Chlorobaculum tepidum TLS: one gene and its partner. The protein of the gene in region 2 interacts with the protein of the main gene of each other region in a pairwise test. Links are inferred from orthologs where the notes say so. Each region holds a gene or a part of one and is shown on either strand. Other genes may lie near its edges. The genes, in order: menB and rfaD.

The links.
Region 1: the proteins of rfaD (region 2) and menB interact in binary tests that used the Escherichia coli proteins (3 or more experiments, as listed by UniProt). The link is inferred for Chlorobaculum tepidum TLS from one-to-one orthologs.

Annotation. Positions count from the first base shown.
Region 1 is NC_002932.3:1,741,053-1,751,838, reverse strand. The notes cover bases 3,902-6,843. They hold menB (1,4-dihydroxy-2-naphthoyl-CoA synthase), read right to left. Parts: upstream 5,814-6,843; coding sequence 4,989-5,813; downstream 3,902-4,988. Other genes in these bases: menH (2-succinyl-6-hydroxy-2,4-cyclohexadiene-1-carboxylate synthase), read right to left, coding at 5,929-6,756; menC (o-succinylbenzoate synthase), read right to left, coding at 3,902-4,992; menE (o-succinylbenzoate--CoA ligase), read right to left, coding at 3,902-3,913. In the rest of the region: AYT24_RS08380 (ParA family protein), read left to right, coding at 1-273; AYT24_RS08375 (ParB/RepB/Spo0J family partition protein), read left to right, coding at 299-1,183; dapB (4-hydroxy-tetrahydrodipicolinate reductase), read left to right, coding at 1,227-1,976; AYT24_RS08365 (hypothetical protein), read left to right, coding at 1,978-2,493; more of menE, read right to left, coding at 2,537-3,901; more of menC, read right to left, coding at 3,901-3,901; AYT24_RS10565 (hypothetical protein), read right to left, coding at 6,868-7,077; AYT24_RS08335 (GNAT family N-acetyltransferase), read left to right, coding at 7,679-8,122; AYT24_RS08330 (DinB family protein), read left to right, coding at 8,189-8,707; menD (2-succinyl-5-enolpyruvyl-6-hydroxy-3-cyclohexene-1-carboxylic-acid synthase), read right to left, coding at 8,858-10,606; AYT24_RS08320 (isochorismate synthase), read right to left, coding at 10,603-10,786. UniProt on the Escherichia coli protein: Converts o-succinylbenzoyl-CoA (OSB-CoA) to 1,4-dihydroxy-2-naphthoyl-CoA (DHNA-CoA).
Region 2 is NC_002932.3:1,179,034-1,186,403, reverse strand. Bases 2,465-5,244 are described here. They hold rfaD (ADP-glyceromanno-heptose 6-epimerase), read right to left. Parts: upstream 4,464-5,244; coding sequence 3,465-4,463; downstream 2,465-3,464. Other genes in these bases: hisC (histidinol-phosphate transaminase), read left to right, coding at 5,180-5,244; AYT24_RS05680 (RNA polymerase sigma24 factor), read right to left, coding at 4,577-4,996; AYT24_RS05690 (PhoH family protein), read right to left, coding at 2,465-3,446. In the rest of the region: AYT24_RS05715 (D-alanyl-D-alanine carboxypeptidase family protein), read left to right, coding at 1-763; AYT24_RS05710 (acyl-CoA thioesterase), read left to right, coding at 785-1,240; AYT24_RS05705 (Dabb family protein), read left to right, coding at 1,290-1,592; AYT24_RS05700 (4Fe-4S binding protein), read right to left, coding at 1,740-1,928; AYT24_RS05695 (4Fe-4S binding protein), read right to left, coding at 2,138-2,326; more of AYT24_RS05690, read right to left, coding at 2,457-2,464; more of hisC, read left to right, coding at 5,245-6,247; AYT24_RS05670 (RNA methyltransferase), read left to right, coding at 6,249-6,791; AYT24_RS05665 (alpha/beta fold hydrolase), read left to right, coding at 6,913-7,370. UniProt on the Escherichia coli protein: Catalyzes the interconversion between ADP-D-glycero-beta-D-manno-heptose and ADP-L-glycero-beta-D-manno-heptose via an epimerization at carbon 6 of the heptose.

The DNA of each region.
Region 1 (10,786 bases), 560 kb from region 2 along the record:
AAGCTCGAAATCGAGGGGGTTCTGGTGACCATGTTCGATGCCCGGCTCAGGCTTGCGACACAGGTCGCCGAAGAGGTTAAGAAGTTTTTCAAGGAGAAGGTTTACAAGACCTACATTCGCAGGAATGTCAGGCTTTCAGAGGCTCCGAGTCATGGTATGCCGGCGCTTCTGTACGACGCCCAGAGCATCGGCTCGAAGGACTACCTCGATCTTGCGCAGGAGATTTTCGAGCGTGACGGCAACATCAGGAAATTCAAGGTTCGGCAGCAGTAGGTGGCCGTTTATTAATTGTGAGGATATGTCTAAAAAAGCACTGGGCAGGGGTCTGAAAGCACTGATTTCCGAAGAGGGCTTTGCAGTCGCCGAAAAAGCTGAAGAGACTGAAAAGATGCAGGATGGCGTCATCGGCAGCCTGCCAGTTGAAAAAATCAAGGTTAATCCTTTCCAGCCTCGCCAGGCCTTCGAGGAGACGGCGCTCAACGAGTTGCGCAATTCGATCATCGAAAACGGCGTAATCCAGCCGGTAACGGTCTGCCGCGATGGAGAGGGGTACCTGCTCATCAGCGGTGAACGCCGGCTGCGCGCGGTCAAGTCTGCCGGATTCAAGTTTATTCCCGCCTACGTCATCGAAGCGCACGAGGACGCCAGCAAGCTCGAACTCGCCCTCATCGAGAACATCCAGCGGGAAGACCTCAACGCCATCGAGGTCGCGCTTGCGCTCCGGAGCTTGGTGACCAAATGCAACCTCACGCAGGACGAGGTGGCCCAGAAGGTTGGCAAGAACCGCTCCACGGTTGCCAATTTCCTGCGTCTCCTGAAGCTTCCGCGCCAGATTCAGGACAGCATCCGCACTCGCGAAATCTCCTCCGGTCACGCCCGTGCGCTCATCAATCTGCCGAGCGAGCACCTTCAGCTCAAGGTGTGGCGTCAGATCATGGCACGGCAGCTTTCGGTGCGCCAGACCGAGGCGTTGGTCAACAACATGTTCAAGGACAAACCGAAAACGGCGAGTCCGGCTCCAGCACCTCGGGCGGTGCAGATCGACCAGATCGAGGCCCGCCTCAGGGAGCGGCTTGCCACCAAGGTCAGCCTTGTCGAAAAGAAGGGGGGACAGGGCGAGATTCACATCAAATATTTTTCAGGCGAAGATCTCGACCGGATACTCGAACTGATCGGTCAGTGAGTGCCTGGAGCAATTACCAGAAGTACAAAAACAAGCTGAGATTATGAAGATCACACTGGTCGGCAATGGCCGCATGGGCCGTCAGATAGCCGACGTCGTTGCCGCCTCGGGTGCACATGTCGTCAACCGTGTGCTCGATGTCAACGACACCATCGATGCCGCTGCGTTCAGCGGGTCGGACGTTATTATCGATTTTACCGTCAGGAGTGCATTTCTCGCCAACTATCCGGCGCTGATTGCCTCCGGTGTGCCGGTCGTGGTGGGCACCACTGGCTGGGACGACGTGATGCCGCAGGTTCGCGAAGAGGTCGTAAAGGCTAGGAGCACAATGCTCTATTCAGCGAACTACTCGCTTGGCGTCAACATCTTTTTCCGGACGCTGCGCGAGGCCGCGCGCCTGATTGCGCCGTTTGAGCAGTTCGATATCGCGCTTTCGGAGCAGCACCATACCGGCAAGGCGGACTTCCCGAGCGGCACGGCGATCAAGGCTGCCGATGAGATTCTGAACTCCAATCCCCGCAAGCGAACTATCGTTCGCGAGCTTCAGGAGGGCAGGAAATTGCAGAGCGACGAATTGCAGGTCGCCTCGATCCGCCTTGGCTCTGTGTTCGGGGTGCATTCCGCGATTATCGATTCGGAATCGGACACCATCGAACTGACTCACACGGCCAAGAACCGCACCGGTTTCGCTTCCGGGGCAGTTCGTGCCGCAGAGTGGCTTGTTCAGCGCCACGCTACGTCGCCGGGCTTCTACACGATGGATGATTTTCTAAACGATCTTTTTTCTGCCTGAAATGGTCGTCGAAACTGTGCCGGGTCGTCCATCGAAAGTATCGGCGCTGCTCGGCGGCGCGGTGCTGCTCGTGCTGACGACGACGCTGCCCTATCTGACCCTGATCAACGCATTTCTGTTTGCCGGTATCATAATTGCCGGCGCGGTGGCGGCGTGGTACTACATCATGCGTAACCAGATCCGCCTAGAGCCTGGCGAGGCTTTCGTGCTTGGCGCGATGAGCGGGTTTATAGGCGGCGCGCTGTCGGTGCTTGTTGCATACCTGCTGGAGAAGTGGTTCGGTTACATCCCCGGTCTCGAAAGTCTCCGGCTTCTGGTTGCATGGGCGACCAGCCTGGCTCCCGAGAACGCAGAAACGTTCCAGCAAATGCTGGCGATGGTGACTGCACCGAAAGACATTGCTCTCTCCGATCTGCTCGTGAGCATGATCCTGACCGGTATGTTCTACGCTCCCTTCGCCGGTCTTGGCGGTCGTGTGACGGTGTTTTTCCTGAAGCGGCAGGCAAGAAAGAGGTGACGGGTGACATGTGATGTGCAGGGGCGACCGGTTGGTCGCCCTTTTACTTTTCAGCCAGCTTGCGGTACCAGCTTCGGTCGATCTTGGCTGAGCCGGGGATGGTCTGCCACTCCTGAATGCGATGAAACGCCACCGGTGTTTTGAGCTTGCCGATCGTGCTTTTCAGGCTGGCGATGATTGTGGCATCGTCAGGCGAGTCGCTCCGGGCTTTGATCCACGCTACCGGTCTCATGCCGTACTCGGCGTCGGGCGCTGGAACCACCACGGCCTCTTCGATGCCTACGATCGATGTCAGCGCTTTTTCGATCTCTTCGGGGTGGATGTTCTCGCCGCCCGAGATGAACATGTTGTCCTTCCTGCCGAGTACGGTCAGCCGCGCGTCCCCCGACAGTTCACCCATGTCGCCTGTGTGGAACCATCCATTTTTGTCTCGCGCCTCGCGCAATTCTCCATTATCGAGATAGCCCATGAAAAGGCACTCGCCTTTGACGAGAATTTCGCCGTCCACTGAAATTGCAACCTCACGGTAAGGGAGCACCACACCGCTGTCGCCCCGCGCCTTGGTGACTGGCGTGGGCGAGGTTGTGACCTGCGTGCTCATTTCGGTCGAGCCGTAGGTGAGGTAGAGCGGTACCCGTTCGCAGATCGCCTCGCGTAGAAGCGGGGCGCTGACCGCGCTGCCTCCGAGCAATAACGCCCTGAGGCTTCGCAGGCGCTCCGGGCCGCCGTCGGCGCGGAGCATCCGGTAGAGCTGCGTCGGCACGAGCGAGAGGTGCGTGACGGGGAAGTGTGTGAGAGACTCAGCAAGCGCCGCATCAGGCGACGGCACGGCCAGCGCGCCGCCTCCGAGGAGGCATTTGAAAAGCATCGAGTAGCCGCCGACGTGGTAGAGCGGGAGCGAAAGCAGCCAGCAGTCGCCCGGCCCGAAGGGCAGGTTTTGCGCGGAACCCATCGCGCTGTGGTAGTGGTTTGAGAGGCTGTGCACGGCGGCTTTCGGCTTGCCGGAGCTGGCCGAGGTGTGGATGACCGAGACGGGCCGTTCCATCTCCGTCGCGGCGGTGAAGGTCGCGCCCGTCCGGGCGATCGCGTCGGCGACGAAGGCGTCGAGCTTTGCCGCGTCGAGCGTCATCGCCGGATTCAGCCGCGCGAGCACGCCCTCGATGTGATTTGCCGGAAACCGGTGGTTCACCGGCGCGGCGACGGCGCCCATGCGCATGAGCGCCATCAGCGAGAGCACGAGCGCCGGGCTGTTCGGCGCGACAAGCGCAACGATGTCGCCGCGCCGGATGCTGCTCGCTTCGAACGCAGTGGCGATGCGAGCCGTGTCGCCATCGAGGTCGGCGAAGCTCCAGCGCCGTTCGTCGGTGATGAGCGCGGGTTGGTCGCCGAAGGTTTGTGCGGCCTGGGTTACAAGCTCCATGACTTGACGGTTTCGATCATGTCGGGTCTCACGCGCAAGCTGTCGCGCCATGCGGCTGCGGGATCGGCGAATCCGTCCGGCGTGGCGAAGGGTGTGGCGGTGAGGTCGCGGGCGAGAAAGCTCGCCGTGTCGAGACCTGATGCCGCCGGAGCTGGCGACGAGACGGCGGCCATGAGCGCGTAGAGCCCGAGGCTGACGCTGCTCTCGAAAGCTGAGCTGTAAACCGCCTGCAACCCCATCCGGTGCGCTTTGGCCGCAAGGTCGAGCGATTTCGCGATGCCGCCGATGCAGTTCGGCTTGAGCACGAGCGCGCCGAGTGGGTCGGGGCCGATCTCGTCGAGCAGCTCCGGGCGCTGCCAGAGCGACTCGTCAAGCGCCGACGGCAGACCGGTAGCGGCGTGGAAGTCGGAAATCAGCGCCGCATCGGTCAGCGGCTCCTCGATGTAGGCGACGCAACCCGGCGGCAGGGCTTTGCCGAACGCGACCGCCTCGTCGAATTCGAGCGACTGGTTGGCGTCGAGCCGCAGCTCCGCCTTGTCGCCGAAAGCCTCGTGCAGGGCGCGGATGCAGGCGACGGCTCCGTCGAGCTCTCCTTTGCGCACCTTCAGCTTGAAGGCGCGGAATCCCTCGGCGTAGCGCTTCGCTGCGCGGTTGAGCACGGCTTGCGGATCCCCAGCTAGCAGCGCGTTGACAGGGATTTTCGATGCTGGAGGGAATTCGTCAGTGAAAGACGGAAGCGAGCTGCGCTCAGTCGCTTCGAGGTTGATGAGCGCCATCTCGATACCGGTCGTCACCGACGGTGGCAGCGCTGCCTCGTCGAGCAGGCGTTGCCGACCATCGGATGCGTTCCAGTCGAGTCGTGAAAGTTCGGGAATGAATGTGGCAAGAGCCTGCAAGGCCTCGTCGAGTGACTCCGTGTGCAGACCGATGAGGGGGGCGACTTCGCCATACGCTGTCACCCCCTCACTTTTCAGGCGCAGGAGCAACCCCTGGCGTCTGGCGAGAAGCACTCCTCGGACGGTGACCGGCGCGGTGAAATCCATTTCATACCGGCAGATGTCGGCATGAAGCGGCTTCACGGGCGTTTCGGGAACTTGCTGAAATCGGGTTTGCGCTTCTCGACGAAGGCGTTGCGGCCCTCCTGTCCCTCCTCGCTCATGTAATAGAGCAGGGTGGCGTTGCCCGCAAGCTCCTGCAACCCAGCCTGACCGTCGCAGTCGGCGTTGAGCGCGGCCTTGAGGCAGCGGATGGCGAGCGGCGAGTTGGCGAGAATTTCGCGGCACCACTGGATGGTCTCTTCTTCAAGCTTTTCGAGTGGCACGACGGTGTTGACCAAGCCCATGTCGAGCGCCTCTTGCGCGTTGTACTGGCGGCAGAGGTACCAGATTTCGCGGGCCTTTTTTTGACCGACCAGACGCGCCATGTAGCTCGCGCCCCAGCCGCCGTCGAATGAGCCGACGCGTGGGCCGGTCTGGCCGAAACGGGCGTTTTCCGCCGCGATGGTGAGGTCGCAGAGCATGTGCAGCACGTGGCCTCCGCCGATGGCGTAGCCCGCCACCATTGCGATGATCGGCTTCGGGCAGGTGCGGATGTCGCGCTGGAAATCGAGCACGTTGAGCTTGTTCACGCCTTTTTCGTCGGCGTATCCTGCGTTGCCGCGAATCTTTTGGTCACCGCCGGAGCAGAACGCGAGGTCGCCCGCACCGGTCAGGATGATGACGCCGATCTGGCTGTCGTTACGCGCATCCTGAAGCGCCTCGATCATCTGATCCACCGTCTGCGGGCGGAACGCATTGCGCCGCTCCGGTCGGTTGATGGTGATTTTGGCGATCCCTTCTTCGGTCTTGTGGTAGAGAATGTCGGAGTACTCTCCGGCTGTAATCCAGTTGACTGTGCTCATATCTGAAATCTCGATGGTAGTTGATGAAAATCGGCGTTGCCCCGGCTCTACAGGCAAAAGAGCTGAAATATAAACAATCCCCGTTGATTAGAGAGGCGTGACGGCGGAATGGGACTTACAGGTCATCGTGGGAAATGCTGTTGTGGGGATGCGTTTCGATAAACCGCTCCACGCTCGCAAGAAAACGCTCCGGCTCTTCGATGTGCAGCGTGTGGCCGCAGTGTTCGAAGAGTTCGAGGCTTGAGGATGGGCAAAGTTCAACCACCTGCTTTGCGATATCCACGTACTTTGCATCCTTTTCGCCGACGCAGAAAAGCATCGGCAGGCGGTTGCCGGGGAGTTTGTCCCAGAACGATGGCTGATTGCCCGTGCCGAGCAGGCGCAGCGCGCGGGCGAGATTTTGCGGTGTACCCTGCTTGCGTTGCGCCTCGACCTCGCGGAACAGCGAGTGGCTTTTCAGCGTCGAAAAAAGCGGCTGGTCGTACCAGAACCCGATGAACCCCTCGAAATTCCGCTCGATCTTGCGGGCGATTCCCTCGTCGCTTTTTCGGCGCGATGCTCGCTTTTCGTCCGTCTGTAGTCCAGGCGACGACGACACGATTATCGCCTTCGAGAACAGCTCCGGATAGAGCAACGCCAGCGCCAGTCCGATCCGGCCGCCCATCGAATAGCCCACCAGCACGCACGGCTCCGCGCGCAAACGCCGGATATTGCTCTTCAGCGCTTCGACTGTCTGCATGAAAAACAGCTTCGGATCGCCATCCGCCGGAATTCCCGCCTCACCATGACCCGGCAGATCGACGAGGATGCTGCAAAAGCGATTCTCAAGCTTTCGGGCAAATGAAAGCCAGTCGCTTCCTGAGCCGAGGAAGCCGTGCAGAAACACGATTTTCGGTAGCGCCGGGTCGCCGACGGTGGTGAGGTGGAGGGAAATGGTGGTCATTGCTGTGGTGATTTCAGGCCGTTCGCTTTTTTGCTAATATATGACAACGCCACAAAGAGCTGTTTTTTTTGAACCCGGAAACTGCACAGTCTCATGGGCAACACAGAGTGATTACCGTACCGGCAAGATTGTCGAGGGGATCAAAAAGGCTGAAATGGTTCTCGACAACCGGGTGGCGGTTGCAGCTGGCGATTGGGTTTGCCGGGTGTTGCATCCGGCGTCGCCGGAGACGCAGACGGTGTTTCTCGATGAACTTGCCGAGGCGATGGCTGGTTCCGGAAAGGCGGAGGTCGTAACGGTAGCGGAAGCTGTCGAGATCATCTCGGCAGTCTCGTCACCGTATTTATCGCCTCGATGGTTAGCGGCAAATATCTCGAACGCTACGCGGCCTGGCCGAGGGACTGCGTTTTCTGCAAGGCTGAGCGAGCCGGGATCAATTGGTTCGGTTTGTCTCGGGACTCTCTGATTTGAAACGCTTCTTCTAATGGCTTCCGATCTGCCTTTTGTCGAATATGCCTGCGAGCAGATGGGGCGGCGGGCGCGATCACGTTCTGCAAGATGTTCGGCGAGTACGCGATCTACCGCGAGGGGAAGGTGGTGGCGCTGGTGTGCGATAACCGGCTCTTTGTGAAGGCGACCGTTGCCGGGCGGGAGGTTGCCAGGTCGCTTGCCGAATCCCGCCTTATCAGGGAGCGAAGCCGTATCTGCTGGTTGGGGAAGAGCTTGAGGATCGCGAGTGGCTCTCGAACCTCATCCGGGTGACGGAACGGGAGTTGCCTGAGCCGAAGGAGCGCAAAAAGAGGTTTCGGTAATCGCCCCGTCGAGGGTTGGCGATCAAACCGCAGAGCGCCATTTAACACCTAAAGTCAGCTAGAGTATATCAGCGTTGCAGAATCGATTCACGATCAACAAGGCAACCGTTGTGGATGTTGAAGCGGTGGCTTCGATGGTTGGCGAGTTGCTGTCGGAGATCATGCAGGCCATCGGCGTTCCGGTGTTCGACGTCGCTTCCGATGAAACGGCGGCGCGTCTCCGGGACTTTCTTGAAACCGGACGTTATGTGGTGTTCGTGGCTGTCGATGGACGTGATGAGCCGGTTGGTTTCATCGCGCTGTACGAAAGTTGCGCCCTCTATGCCGGAGGTGTTTTCGGTACTATTCCCGAGCTGTATGTACGTCCGGAGTGCCGCGGTCTGGGGGTTGGGCAAGGGCTGCTGAAGGCGGCCAGGGAGTTCGGAAAGTCTTGTGGCTGGAAGCGTCTTGAAGTCACCACTCTACCACTGCCGGAGTTCGACCGGACGCTTGCCTTCTACGAACAGGAGGGGTTCGAGCTGACAGGCGGCCGCAAATTGAAGGTGTTACTCTGAGACCGTATCGCGAAAGTTCGACGATACATTCAGAAAAATTTTTTTTCATGGATCAAGCGGTTTGTTATGGACGCCCTATCTCTGCTCATCGATCAGTTCCGCCACATGGCCTGGGCGGATGCGCTGGTTTTGACTACGATTATCGCCAGCCCTGAGGCTGAACGGGATGGCTACATCCTTGGCAAGCTGCGCCACTTGCATGTGGTGCAGAAGATTTTTCTCGATGTTCTGCGAAACAGCCCGATCAATCCTCAGGAAACGAACGATCTCGATGTCAAGGCTTTGTCCAATTTCTCGCAGGATGTTCACGTTGGGTCGATGCGCTTGCTCGCCGCGCTGACTCCGGTGGAGCTGGAGCGCGTCATCAAATTGCCGTGGTCGAAGACGGCCACCAAAAAGCTCGGCTTCGAGGTGGCCGAACACTCTCTCGCTGACGCGCTTGTGCAGGTTCCAGAGCACAGCGCCTACCATCGCGGCCAGATCGCCGCCCGGCTTCGCGAGCTTGGCGTCGATCCACCCATGACCGACTACATCGCCTGGATATGGCGGCACAAGCCGGACGCGGCGTGGCCCTGTTCAGCTTGATCTTATTGCTTTGAATTACTGTGAGCTGCCAAAGACAGCCGCCAATTTCCATCTCCCGTCCTACCTCGCCCGCATGGGCTTTGAGGGCGATCCGTCGCCTGGTTTCGCTACGCTGAAGTGTTTTTCGCTGATATGCTCTGAATGACCGTTTTACCGGGAGCAGTCAGCTTTTTCAAAAACCGGGTCGAGTCGCGCCTTGAGCGAGCGGTGCAGAAGGAGGTTTTTCTCCCGGTCGCTTCTGATTTCGATGATGAGGCTTTTTTTTGTTGTGAGCGCTTCTGCGTAGAGCTGTGTGAAATCGCCGTTTGTCTCCGGGCAGGCGTAGTCGATGCCGAAGGTGCGGGCGGCGGATTCGATGCTGAAGTTCTGCGGTGTGGCAAAGCACTCGTCGAGCCGGTCGGTCTGCGAAGCGATGGGCAGGAAGGAGAAAATGCTGCCGCCGTGGTTGTTTAGCACGATGACGATGAGCGGGTTCCACGGGTGGTTGAGCAGGCAGAGGGCGTTCAGGTCGTGCAGGAAGGAGATGTCGCCGATGAGCAGCGTCGTCGGTTTGCCGAGGCCCGCCGAGAATCCGGCGGCGGTCGAGATGATGCCGTCGATGCCGCTGACCCCCCGGTTGAGCGCCACCTGCAATGGTTTCTGCGCTACTGGCGCGGCGTACAGATCCATGTCTCGCGCGGGCATACTGTTTGCGACGAAGAGCGCGTGCCCGTCTCCGGCGAGCGATGAAACGATGCGCGGCGCGGAGATTTCGCTGACTGCAAGCTCCGGCACGCAGGCCATTTTATCGATTATACCGGAGGCTGCTGAAAATGCGTCGCGGCATCTGATGCCCGGCACCGGCTCTCGGCACCCTTCGAGCGCCGAAGCGACGGCTGCGGGCGAAGCTTCGAGAGTCAGCGTGACGTTGTGGTCGGGGTCGAAGCGTCCGGGATGCTCACGGACAACCACGTAATGCAGGGGCGGCTGTTTCCGCAATGCCATGGCGGGCTGCTTGCCGATGACATGGCCACCGAAATGGATTACTACATCGGGCTGAAAGCGCTCGACGAAGGCTTCATTCTGGAAGGCGAGCTGCCAGGGCGTGCAGTCCGATGAAAGCCGGATGCCGGAGGTGAGATCAGCGAAGAGCGGCACACCGAGCGATTCGGCTAGCGCCGCTACTGCCTCGCCATCCGCCGCGTTCGACATGCTTCCGGCCACGAACAGCGGCCGTTCAGCCTGTGCAAGTAACTCCCGCAGCGTCACGATACTCTCTGCGCTTGGTTCGTGCAGCGGACGCGCGAAGCGGCTCCACGGTTCGCCGGAGGCCTGCCACGTTTCGAGCGGCGCGGCCCACGGATGACCGGGATCGGGCGCTTCGGGTTCGAGCGGTTCGCGGAACGGCAGGTTCAGATGCACCGGGCCTGCGGGGAGGCTGAGGCTTTTTCTGACGGCGTGATCCACCGTCGAAAGCAGCGAGGCGAGCGGCGTCGCAATGCCGGGTTCGGGCAGCTCGAAGCTCCAGCGTGTGTAGCTTCCGAAAATATTCTGCTGGCGGATGGCCTGGTTCGCGCCGCATTCGAGCAACTCGAAGGGGCGGTCAGCAGAGAGCACGAGCATTGGCTGCGCGTCCGCCGATGCTTCGACGACGGCGGGGAAGTAGTTGGCCACAGCGGTGCCGGAGGTGCAGACGAGCACGGCGGGCATTCCGGTCGCTCTTGCGTACCCAAGCGCGTAGAATCCCGCCGAGCGCTCGTCGGGGAACATCCTGAATCGCGCTTTCGGATTCGAGGCTACGGCAAGGGTCAGCGGCGTCGAGCGTGAGCCGGGGGAGATACAGAAAAATCCGGCCTCCTGCCGGATCAGTTCCTCGACGATGACCGCGCACCAGAGCGTGGTGATCTGCTTGCTGTTCATGAGGTCTGCTGCGTTATGGCAAGAATGTCCCCGATTTTCTGATCGACCTCTTCCCACTCTGACTCCGGATTCGATCCACGAACCAGTCCTGCACCGGAGTAGAGATAGACGCGGTCATCATTGACGAGTGCCGAGCGGATGCCGACCGCAAACTCCGCTGCGTCGCGGTTGAGCCAGCCC
Region 2 (7,370 bases):
CACTCACAACAAGCTCCTTGAACGTTACCCCTATTCCGTTGGTATCAAGACCGGTTATACCTCAATGGCAGGCCCATGCCTTATTGCAAGGGCGTTGAGGAATGGCAAGGATATGCTTGTCATTATGCTTTCTGCCCGGACGGATCGCTGGTCACTGGCGTCTACCATGTTCGATCAGGGTTTCGGGCTTGATGCAGGCCCGGTTCAGGTTGCGGAAACTGCTGAGAAATCTCCCCGCAGGGTTGCTGTTGACGCTCCGGAGGCTCCTCATTCAAGCGTGAGCGTCAGGCGCGCCCAGGCGCTTGAGGCACTGAGGCTCAAGGTCGAGAGCCGCCGCGGCCAATCCGCAGTAACGGAGATTCGCGGAATGAGCATGAATGTTCGGTCGTCAGGCGCGGACTCTTCGGTAAAAGCCCGCATGGAAAAGCGGAAAGCTTCTGCGGTCATCAAATTGCGCGGCAAGTCAAGCCGTGCTGACAGGATAGCGCTCAGGGCTGGCAAGAACGCTTCGGCCAGGAGGAAGCAACAGCTCGCAATGGCCCGGCAACGTAACCACAAAAACGGGGTCGTCCTGAAGTCTGCAAAGAAAAATGCTTCTGGCAATGTGGCTCTCAAGTCGCATAACAAGGCTCAGCGCTCTATCAAAACTGCCCGAAAGGGAGCGGTAAAGCGTTCGACTGCCGATGCAAAATCGGCAAAAAGCCGCAGCTGGAAAGAGGGGCTTTCTCTGTCGGAGAGAGCCGTTCGTTCTCCGAATGGTTGAGGGGAGCTGCATTTGAGAAGAGTGTTCATCCATACCTTTGAAGTTCCCGGATCGTCGATCGACGGATATGGGCATGTCAGCAATATCGAATATCTCCGGTGGATGCAGGATGGAGCTACCGCTCATACTGCTTCCGAAGGCTGGACGCTCGACCGTTACCGGCAAAGCCGGGCCATCTGGGTTGTGCGCCGCCATTCCATTGATTATCTCATGCCCGCATATGCCAGTGACCGGCTCGATCTGCACACCTGGATCGAGTGGGTCAGGGATTGTCAGTCGGTGCGCCGCTATTTGTTGACCAGAGAGGGAGACGTGCGTGCCCTCGCCAGAGCTGAAACCCTCTGGGTGTGTGTCGACCCGGAGTCAGGACGCCCGAAACGGGTGCCGGAAGACTTCATTCAGGCTTTTGAGCTGGTTGTCGGTGGCGAGGCCGAAGCGCTTCGTATCGTCGGCAAAGCGTCCGATTCAGCAAGCTGATTCAGTTTCCGACCGCAGTTTATGTCAATTTCCAGTCAAATATCGAGTCATGGTTAAGCATATCGTGATGTGGCGTCTCTGCGACGAGGCGCACGGTAATAGTGCTCAAGTTAATGCCCGCCTCATGAAGGAAAAGCTCGAAGCGCTATCCGGCAGAATTCCCGGACTGCTTTCGATCGAAGTGGGACTCGACTTCAGCTGTACCGACAGTTCTGCAGACGTGGTTCTCTATTCGGAATTTGCCAACAAGGCAGCTCTTGAAACTTACCAGAGTCATCCCGAACACGAAGCCCTCAAGCCCTTTATTGGAGGAGCAACGCGCGAACGGCGACTGGTGGATTACGAGTGCTGAATTATGACGTGCAGAAAACGGCGAGAAGCTGTTGCCTCGGTTGCATGAAAAAGCGTTTTTGTCTCTTCTTGGATTGCTTTTACAACCAATAAAAAAAGAGGCCCTTTCAACGGCCTCTTTTTTTATCTGGAAAACAGAGGGGGTGAATCAGCCCTGAACGATGCACTCTGCCGGGCAGACAGCAACGCAAGCAGGAGAGTCAGCAAAACCGGCGCACTCGTTGCAGGATGCGGCATCGATAACGTAGATCTCGCTGCCAGCGGAGATAGCGTTGGTCGGGCATTCGGGTTCGCAAGCACCGCAGTAGGTGCATTCTTCGGTGATATACAGTGCCATATTGACGACGTGCTTTGATAGTTATGAGAAAAAAAGAACAATTTTGATCAATTCTTTTAATATAAGCTTTTTTACAAGCCCGAAAACAAAAAAGTGATGATTATTTGAATAAAAATGCTGGCTAAAGGGCTGGAGAAAAAGATGTTGAAGATCAGGCCCGCCGTGCAAAATGGTTTTTGCTCTGAACGGCGGGTCTGAAGAAGCGGTGGCTATACCTTGATAATGCAGTCCACCGGGCAGACGGCCACACAGGCAGGCTCGTCGTGATAGCCGATACAATCCACGCATACATTCTCGTCGATCACGTAAATAGAGTCGCCAGCGGAGATCGCGCTGACCGGACATTCCGGCTCGCAGGCTGCACAGTAGGTGCATTCATCGGTAATACGGTGTGCCATGGTATCTCGGGTTTTAGTTGATGAGCTATTCGTAATGAAATCAGAGTAGATTTTTTTATCTGTACCATTGTGAACAGATACCTCCCGAAGGAGGGATTACTCTGCAACTGTTAAAACCTGAGCGTGAAAGTCAAAGTTCCGCCTCTTTTGGAGCGCCCTTTCGCAGCCCCTCTTCGTGATGTTCGTAGGCGTTGATGATATCCTTGACGAGGCGATGGCGTACCACATCCGACTTGTCGAGAAAAACGAAGCTGATGCCTTTGATCCCCTTGAGGATTTTCTGGGCGTTCATCAGTCCCGACTCCATCTCTTTCGGCAGGTCAACCTGGGTGACGTCGCCGGTGATGATCGCTTTCGAGTTGACCCCGAGCCTTGTCAGGCACATCATCATCTGCTTGCTCGAAGCGTTCTGGGCCTCGTCGAGGATGATGAACGAGTTGTTCAGCGTGCGTCCGCGCATGTAGGCAAGCGGCACGATTTCGATCACCCGGCGCTCAGTGAGGAACTTGAGCTTTTCGGCGGTCAGCATGTCCTGGAGCGCGTCGTAGAGCGGCCTCAGGTACGGGTCGATCTTCTGGGCAAGGTCGCCGGGCAGGAATCCAAGGCTCTCGCCTGCCTCAACCGCCGGGCGCGCAAGCACGATGCGTTTGATTTTTTTCGCTTTCCACGCGGCCACCGCGATGGCGACAGCAGTGTAAGTCTTTCCCGTGCCTGCCGGGCCGATGGCGAAGACGATATCATTTCCGGCGGCTTCGGCGACCATCCGACGTTGCCCGTCGGTTTTGGCCTTGACGACGTAATCTTTTGTTTCGACAATTACGTCCTTGTCTCCGGAAAGGGCTGCGGAAGGGTGGGAGACTGGTGAGAGCGCCAGACTGACGAGTGCGTTGACATCGTTTTCCAGCACTTCACCGTGCTGGTCGGCCAGGAAGATGATCTCCCTGAAAATCTTTTCGATGGCCGTCAGGTCAGGTTCGTCACCGCCGATGGTGATTTTCGCGCCTCGCGCGTTGATCCGAATGTCGGGGAACGCTTCACGAACTTTTTTTAGATAGCTGTCGTATGGCCCGAAAATGATGACGGGTTCGATCCCTTCGAATTCGATCGTTTTTTCAGTCAAAAGTTTTTTCCCGGTTTGTTATTGCCGTTCAAAAGCCAATGTATCAAGATGCGGCGAGGGTTTGCTCAGATAGTTCTGCACATAATCTCGCACTCCCTCTTCGAGCGGCGTCATCTGGCCGGTGTAGCCAGCCTGCCTGAGATGGGCAGAGTCCGCACAGGTATAATACTGGTATTTGTCCCGAATCGTTTCGGGCATATCGATAAACTCGATGCTGACGGGGCGATCCATCGCCGTGAAGGTTGCTATGACCAAATCCCTGAAGCTGCGCGCCTGCCCGGTGCCGATGTTGAACAGTCCCGTCGCCGAGGGCGTTTCGAGCAGCCATTGCATGATTTTCGTGCAATCCTTCACATAGACGAAGTCGCGCAGCTGCTCGCCATCGGCGTACTGTGGATTGTGCGATCTGAAAAGCCTTACCTTGCCATTGTCGCCGATCTGGTGGAACGCCTTGAAGACGACGCTGGTCATGTCCTCCTTGTGGTATTCGTTGGGCCCGTAGACGTTGAAGAACTTGAGCCCCGCCGCTTTTTCAAGGATGCCGTTGCGCAGCGCCCAGCAGTCGAACAGATGCTTCGAGTAGCCGTACATGTTCAGTGGTCTTAGCCGGTCGAGCACCTCGATGCCGTCACTGTATCCTTCGGAGCCGTCGCCGAAGGTTGCCGCGCTTGACGCATAGATAAAACGCACGCCCTTTTTTGCGCACCACGAGGCGAGCATCTTCGAGTATTCGTAGTTGTTGCGCAGCAGAAGGTTGGCGTCCTGTTCGGTGGTGGAGCTGATGGCTCCCATGTGAATCACGGCGTCGATTTTGGGCAGGCGGTCGTGTTCGAGCAGGTCGGGCAGGTCGTCCTTGTGAATGAAATCGGTGTAGCGTAGGCCCCGGAGGTTGAGCCATCTCCCCTCGGACGCTCTTCCGAGGTCATCGACGATGAGTACCTCATCGGTGCCGTTGCGGTTGAGTTCCCAGAGCATGGCGCTGCCGATGAACCCCGCGCCGCCGGTGATGATAATCATGCAAAAAGGTCAAATGGTTGACAGGCGAAAAAATATACGTCCGTCTCGCCGGAAAAGCAAAAGGCCAGCCCGTAAACGAGCTGGCCCTTTACCGAGGAGTATGTGGAGTGACGTCAGGCGGAAGCTCTCATGAGATTGTCGTGAGCGAAAAACTTGCGACCCCAGAAGAGCCAGAGTCTGACTGTATCGACGGGTTTTCCGATGATATCAGAGATCTGCGCGTGTTTCAACCCGGTCAGTTCTGACAGGAGCACCGAAAGCTTGATGTCTGCCGTCCACTGCTTCAGTGAATCGATCAGGCTGACACTCTCCTTCGTCGTTTCGTGCATGTCGAGATCGGCATGCTGGCCATACGTATCGAGATAACATTCGCGGAAAGTCTTGAGCACCTCGGTTTCCGGTGCTTTCAGGTCTGCATTCAGGCACGTGGTGTTGAGCAGTTCGCTGGATGCCTTCTCACTGCCGGTCATCCAGTAGGCAAGGCTGTAGATGTCATCGATCAGGTCCATCGGGGTTTTCTTGATCTCTATCATGGTCGCTCCTTGTTTGTTTGGATAAAGAGGATAATTTTTGTCCTTTTTTAATGTAGTGAAAAAAAATTCCCTGTCCAGTTTTTTTTTACGAAAAATGCAAAAAATCGTTTCTTGGATGGTGTTGCGACCAGTTTTATACTGGCACCACCTCTTAAGACGTCGAAAACCGGTAAATCAAGCATCATGAAAAGAGATCTCAGGACCATGCTCAATCCTGCCCTGGAGCATATCGAGACTTATAAGGTCGAGGGTGGCCAGGAGGCTGAGGTCAAGCTGAACCAGAACGAGAACCCCTTCGATCTGCCCTCGTGGCTCAAGGACAAGATTCTCGACCAGTTCCGCCATGAGCCCTGGAACCGCTATCCGGATATTCTGCCGTACCGGGGCATGGCGGCCTATGCATCGTTTCTCGGCGTGAAGCCGGAGTTGGTGATCATGAGCAATGGTTCGAACGAGATGCTCTACACCATCTTCATGGCCTGCCTCGGCGCTGGTCGCAAGGTGCTTATTCCAGAGCCTTCGTTTTCGCTTTACGACAAGCTTGCACGTCTTCAGCAGGCTGGGGTTGTCGAGGTGCCGATGCATGACGATCTCTCCTTTGACGTCGATGCGATCATCGAAGCCGCCAGGCGCGAGAAGGTCGATTTTATCGTGCTCTCCACGCCGAACAATCCGACCAGCAAGTCGCTGTCCCACGACGAGATCGAACGCATTGTCGAAGCTGCCGACGCCATTGTGCTGGTCGATGAAGCGTATGTCGAGTTTTCGCGTGAGCAATCGGCGCTCGACCTGATCGACCGCTACCCGAACCTGATCGTGTTGCGCACCATGTCCAAGGCGCTTGCGCTGGCCGGAATGCGTATCGGCTTTGCGATTGCCAATCCGGAGCTGCTGGCCGAAATCTCCAAGCCGAAGATTCCCTTCGCGTCGAGCCGACTGGCGGAAATCACTCTCATGGCTGTGCTCGAAAACTACTCACTCGTGACCGACGCCGTGCAGTACATCCTCGCCGAGCGCGGGCGCATCGAGGCGGAGCTGACAGAAATTCCTGGCATCCATACCTTCGAGAGCGACACCAACTTCCTCATCATTCGCGTCGCCAACGCATCCGAGGTGTTCAGGAAGCTCAAAAATGCCGGAGTGCTGGTTCGGAACGTGTCGGGATACCCGCTTATGGAGAACTGCCTCCGCTTCAATGTTGGTCTCAGGGAGGAGAACGACCGCCTGTTGGAACTGCTGAAAAAGCTCTGAGATGTCGGGTTTCAGGCAGTTGACGGGAGACGAGATGGGGCGGCTGACGCCCGAGGCCTATGCTGATTCAGCGCGGCATCCGGTGACGCTCATGCTGTACAATATCCGCAGCATGTGGAACGTCGGCGCCATGTTCCGGACAGCCGACGCGGCGGGCATCGATGAAATTGTCATCACTGGTTACACGGCCACGCCGCCCCGCAAGGAGATCGACAAGACCGCGCTTGGCGCGCAGGAGACAGTGCCCTGGCGACACTTTGCCGATCCGGTCGAGGCCATCACGGTGCTGAAAAGGGAGAGCAAAAAGATTTTCGGACTCGAAATCGCCGAGAACAGCCGAAGCTACAGTTCGCTGACGGCGGGCGATTTTCCGCTGGCGCTGATCGTTGGCAACGAGGTTGAGGGGATCGGCGATGCGCTGCTCAGCCACTGTGATGGCGTGATCGAGATTCCGCAATATGGCGTGAAGCATTCACTGAACGTGGCGGTGGCTGCCGGAGTGGCGCTTTTCGAGTGCGTTCGGGTGTTCAGGAAGAATGGTTGAACTTTTATGGCCGTTACGGGCTTCTTCTTTTTATTTGTGGTATATTCAGGACGGATTTTAGTATTTCTGATCTTTTTCCCGGTTGTTCCCTCCATTACTGTTCCTTATCTGTAACCTCGCCATGCTACACTACAAAAAACATGTGATTGCCGAAGATGCCCCGTGGGTGGTGTTCGTGCATGGCGCCGGAGGAAGCTCCGCCATCTGGTTTTTGCAGATCAAGGAGTTCGTCAAACACTTCAACGTCCTTCTGGTCGATCTTCGCGGCCACGGCCGCTCCAAGCATATCACCACATCCAAAGAGGTGCGGCATTACAACTTCGAGGTGATCACGCGCGACATCATTGAGGTGCTTGACGACCTGCAAATCCAGCAGGCGCATTTCATCGGTATCTCGCTTGGCACCATCATTATCAGAAATCTCGGCGAACTGGCCCCGGAGCGAGTAGCGTCGATGGTGATGGGGGGCGCGATCATCCGCCTCAATGTGCGGGCCAAGGTGCTGGTGGCTGTCGGCAATTTTTTCAAAAGTCTGGTGCCCTATATGTGGCTCTACCGTTTCTTCGCGTGGATCATCAT